DNA from 2 places in the Rhodovulum sulfidophilum DSM 1374 genome. Region 2 is predicted to be linked to the other one. Evidence: riboswitches for the same ligand, from Rfam matches in the RefSeq annotation. Region 2 holds a riboswitch; the other holds the start of a gene.
The links. A riboswitch is a leader RNA that binds a small molecule or an ion and turns the genes downstream of it on or off. The one in region 2 is predicted to bind cobalamin.
Positions count from the first base shown of each region.

Region 1 (2,389 bases), 620 kb from region 2:
GCCGTCCCAATGACTCGTCCCGAACGATCCATGATCGGTGCGTTCGGTCTGGGTCCTGGCCAGAGACAGCTCGTTCTCGACCGAGCCGAGGACGAAATGGGCATAGGCCCGCAGGCCCCTGCGCGTAGTGTCGCTCCTGATCGCAGGGTCGGTCCCGGTCGGGGTCGGGTCGTAATCGGCCGTCCCGTCGGAATAAAGCCCCGAGATGCCCAGGCGCAGGCTGTCGGTCAGGTCATAGGCCGCGTTCAGCGTGATGACGTCCTCGTCATAGCCGTCGGGTTCGTCATTGCCCGACAAGGTCGAGAAGCCGTCCGTCTGCACGCGGGAGAGGGTGGCCGAGATTTCGCCGTGTTCGCTCATATGACCGAAGCTGAGCTTGCCCGAATAGGTGCCATAGGTGCCGGCTTCGACCGAAGCCTGACCCGAGGTGCCGAGGGTCGTCGGTCGCCATGTCGTGATGTCGACGACGCCCGCAATGGCGTTCGAACCGTAAAGCGCCGATTGCGCGCCCTTCAGCACCTCGATGCGGTCCGCAAGGCCGGAAGAGAGCGTGCCGAAATTCAGCGAGGGCGGAAGGTTGGTCGGGTCGGTGAAATCCATGCCGTTTATACGGGTCGCGATATAGCCGCTGTCGAGCCCTCGGATGCGCAATGTGCCGGTCTGCCCGAGCCCGCCATTCTGAGAGAACGACACGCCCGGCAGGGTGGCGAGGGTCTCGCCCAGATTCTGCCCGCCCGCCGCGATCTGGTCCCGGTCGAGGGTCTCGACCGTCGCGCCGGTTCGGTTGGTGGCGACGGGGGTGAGGCTGGCGCTGGCGGTGATCTCGTCGAGAAGGAGGCTGTCGTCGAGATCCTCGGCGAGGGCATGGAGGGGCGCGAGGGTGGCAAGGCCGAGCCCGAGGCAGAAGCTGGATCTGGTCATGTCCGTTCCGGTCTGTCGAACCGCGATGCGGCCCGTATTGTAGAGAAGCCCTTGGAAAGAAACGCTTTCCGCAGACGGTGAAAGCGTCACCACTGCGGATTTGCCGCCGCCCGTCGCGCGCCCCGCGGACCGGCTGGGTGATCGTCCTGGCAGGTCTCCTGGCTTGCGGGTCGTCGCTTGGCTGGCCTTCCCGGGGAACATCCCCAGTGGCACGATCAGCCGCGCTCGCCGCTTACAGTTGCGGGGGCAGCCGCGGCATGAGCCCCATCCGAGGCGGCACCGCGTTCCCTTTTCATCGCCCGTCGCCGGGCGAACCAAGACGATTCGGGGTTAATCCGGGGCCCCGGACCTGTCAAGCGGGACGCCGGGGCGGCAGGCTGCGACGATTGCGGCCAGCTCGGTGCCGGGCGCCAGCAGCAGCGCGGTCTCGGTGCCGCGGGTGACCCGGACCAGCAGCAGATCGACGGGCGGAGGCGCGCGTAGGATCGCGCAGGCGGTCTTGGGTCTGGCGGCGGTGCTGGCTTGGGCATCGAGCCCCAGCGTGGTGCAGCCGGTCAGCCTGTGGGTGAGGTCCGGATCGCCCACCGCCTGGACGATGCGTCCGTCGCAAAGCCGGAGCCCGGCGGCGGCCCGGGCCGGGCAGGCGCCGACCGGGTCGTCGCCCTCGGGGGCTGCCCCGGCCGTCCTGTCGGCGTCGGACAGGGCGGGGCTTTCAGAAGTGGCCTTTTCATGGCAGGCGATCGCGCGCAGCGCATCGATGGGCAGCCAGGCTCGGTCGGCTCGACCCGGCAGGCCGGTCGCGCCGCGGTGATCGACAGATCGGCGGCGGCGGAGACAAAGCGGCGGACCCGGTCCTGAAAGGCGGCGATGAGCGGCGCGGCCCTGTCGCCTTGCATGTCGGGCGGCAGCGGCACCGTGGCATGGGCGGCAGGGCGTGGCCGTCCGACCCGCAGCAGATGACGGCGCGCGACCAGCAGCCGGGTCTCCTCCTGCCCCTTGCCGTCGCCGAGGGCCATATCGCGCGGCGGGATCGTCTCGGAGATTTCGGCCATCAGGGCATCGAGCTGGTCTTAGATGTCGCCGGTCCCGGGTCTGTCGCGGGCCTCTTGCCGGGGCTTCAGCTTTGCGCGCATGGTCGCCAGGGGGGCGATTTCGGTCATGTCAACCGCCTCTGCCGCGCCGCGTGTCGTGTCGTGTCGGGCGGTGCCCGCCGCGATCTCGACGATTTCGGCGATGGCCCGGCGCATCTGCGACAGCGCGGCTTCGACACCGGTATCCGGTCCGACCAGGGCGCAAAGCGCCTCGTAGGGATCGCGGGGCGCCCGCAGGAAAAGCTCGATTCCGCCATTGCGCATGAGCACGGCCTCACGGGGCGGCTGGTCGATGCCGAACACCTCGGTCAAGGCGGCCGCGGCCTGGCCGCCCAGAAGCCGGGCGCCGCAGAGACAGAGCGCATCGTAATAGTCCT
Region 1 covers NZ_CP015418.1:1,412,300-1,414,688, forward strand. The annotation lists gene A6W98_RS06730 (TonB-dependent receptor plug domain-containing protein) at 1-921, opposite strand, end outside; cobalamin riboswitch at 1,053-1,255, opposite strand; gene A6W98_RS06735 (hypothetical protein) at 1,252-1,506, opposite strand; gene A6W98_RS06745 (hypothetical protein) at 1,992-2,389, opposite strand, start outside.
Region 1: it holds a riboswitch for cobalamin, as region 2 does, so the genes downstream of both, A6W98_RS06730 (TonB-dependent receptor plug domain-containing protein) here and A6W98_RS03920 (hypothetical protein) in region 2, are expected to answer to the same signal.

Region 2 (2,389 bases):
GGCCGTGGGGCGCGGGGCAGGAACAACCGGGATCGGAGAGATTGAAGAAAGTCGGCTCTGCAGGCGTGGTGCGATAGGGAACCGGCAGCGCGCCGACATGGCACGAGACGGCGGCGCGCACTTCCTTGAGCCATGGCAGCATCGTCTCTGGCCCACGGAAGCAGTTCAGCCCGACCACATCGGCGCCGCCCTGTTCGAGCTGCTGGCAGGTTTCAACGATGCCGACGCCATCCATCATCGCGTTCGCGGCCATCGGCGCGATCGTGAGGACCACGGGCAGGCCGCTGGCCTTAGCAACCTCAAGCGCCAGAAGCGCCTCGCCGGCATAGTAGAAGGTCTCGCCCACGATCATGTCGGCGCGTTCCTCGACGGCCCAGCCGACCATCTCCTCGAACATGGCACGAACCTCGGCCTGCTTGCCGGCATCGACGGGGTCCCAGATATTGGTGTTGGAGATGTTGCCGGCCATCAGGTTGCCGGGCTGCATATCCGCGACCTCGCGGGCGATGCGCAGGGCGGCGCGGTTCAGCGGCTCTAGCAGGTATTCCTTGCCGATGACCCGCATCTTTTCGCGGTGGCCGTTGTAGGTGAAGGCCTCGACGATGTCCGAGCCGGCGTGCTGGAAGTCGAGATGGAGCGCGCGCAGTGCCTCCGGGTGATCCAGCGCGACCTCGGGGACGAACTCGCCCGCAGCGAGATAGCCGCGACGTTCCAGCTCGAACAGGAAGCCTTCGGCACAGATGACGGGGCCGGCGTCGAGCGCGGCGGTGAGCGGGTTGGCGGTCATGACCATGATCCTTCTTCAGAAGTGACGACCATCGTTGGGGGAGCGCCGAGTCTGACTGGTCGCGGGCCGCGGTCCGGCGCAATTGATCCTCGGATCGGCGCGGGGCGCGCGCCGACTGTCTCAGAGGCGGGAACGTCGTACAGCTGCGCCTCCGCGCCGTCGCGGTCGGGGCAGGGCAAGATCAAGGCGGCGGAGCGGCTTACGCAGGGAGGCCCGGATCAGTTCGCAGAACACCGCGACGGCCGGTTTCGATCGCTCCAGATCCATGGCCGCGATACAGGCGTAGATCGCCTCGTCCTTGTAGGGCGCGTTGCCGGGCATCGAACCGAGCCATTGCATGTAGCCCAACTGTCCCTGTTCCCGGGCCCGTTCAGGACTTTCGGGCGCCATGATGGGTCCGTTGATCGTGGTGTGAAGATGCATTGCGCCCTCCGCGCGAATGGGGCGGAGTCAACCGGCGGTAGCAATAGTCTCAGGACGGCATGGTCCATCTTATCTGCTCCTCGTCCGGGGCACCCCGCCCGGGTTGGTATCGAACAGATGGCAGGTCTCCTGACTCGCGGGTCGCCGCTCCCCCGATCCTTCCCGGGCCTTGCTGCCCAGTGGTCGCTTCGGGGTCGCTCGCCGCCTACAGTTGCGGGGGCAGTCACGGCGTTGGGCCTAAGCCCGCACCGCGTTCCCTTTTAAGGTTGGCCGGACATACCGGATAACCACCATCTACTGTACCATGTCTGGGTCTCCTTGTCGGATCAATACCGAATATAGCTGGTTCAGTGTCGCGGTCACCTGCAATTGGAATGGGCTATGTTACGCAAATCGGCTTGGAGATTTGTTGCTTGAATCCAGAGTGATAGCTGGGAGGCGTAAGCGACTATTACCGCCGACCTACCAGATCAAGAACTGGCGGGCCTATAGCCACGCCAGGTGGTGGTCTTCGCAGGTCTGCTCATGCCAACTGGCTAGCACCCTGGATTCGCAACATGAATCCATACTGCATTTGCGCAACAACGCCTGTCTCAATGCTTCATTGCAGGACGACCAGTTCGTGGTCTTGTCGTTTTCGGGGGGGGCAACTGCTTATGGTCTCCCCGCTATCGTGCTGGATTCAAGTAGTGACTCCCCAGAGGCGATTTGTGCAACAAAGCCATATGAGCCAGAACCGCTCCAACGCTTCATCCTGCGGCTCGGCTTCGACCGAACCCCACGGCTAGCAACAAAGCCACCGATCCGGCGCCGAGAGCGACACCCAGAACGCCTCCATACCCAATCTGAGCGGCCATGGCCGCACCTGCAGACATGGCCGCAATCGCGGCGAATTGTCCGGACGTAAACTGCAAGGTGAAATCCGTGGCGGCGCTTTGCGGCGCGGCGCGGTCCATCATCATGGTCGCCATCACGACCGAAACCGGATTATAGCACAGGAAATAGGCGATCGCACCAAACGCCGCTGCTTGTGTGAGCCCCCAGGCCGGCAATAGAAGCGCTGCGACACCGGTGATCTGAAGGCCCACCCCCATAACCAGCGCGTCGCGACGACTGAGGCGATGCATGAGCCATCCGCTGATCAGGGCAGCGACGAGACCGGCAATGGAGCCGAACACA
Region 2 covers NZ_CP015418.1:787,612-790,000, reverse strand. The annotation lists gene A6W98_RS03925 (homocysteine S-methyltransferase family protein) at 1-787, opposite strand, end outside; gene A6W98_RS03920 (hypothetical protein) at 908-1,210, opposite strand; cobalamin riboswitch at 1,313-1,520, opposite strand; gene A6W98_RS03915 (MFS transporter) at 1,960-2,389, opposite strand, start outside.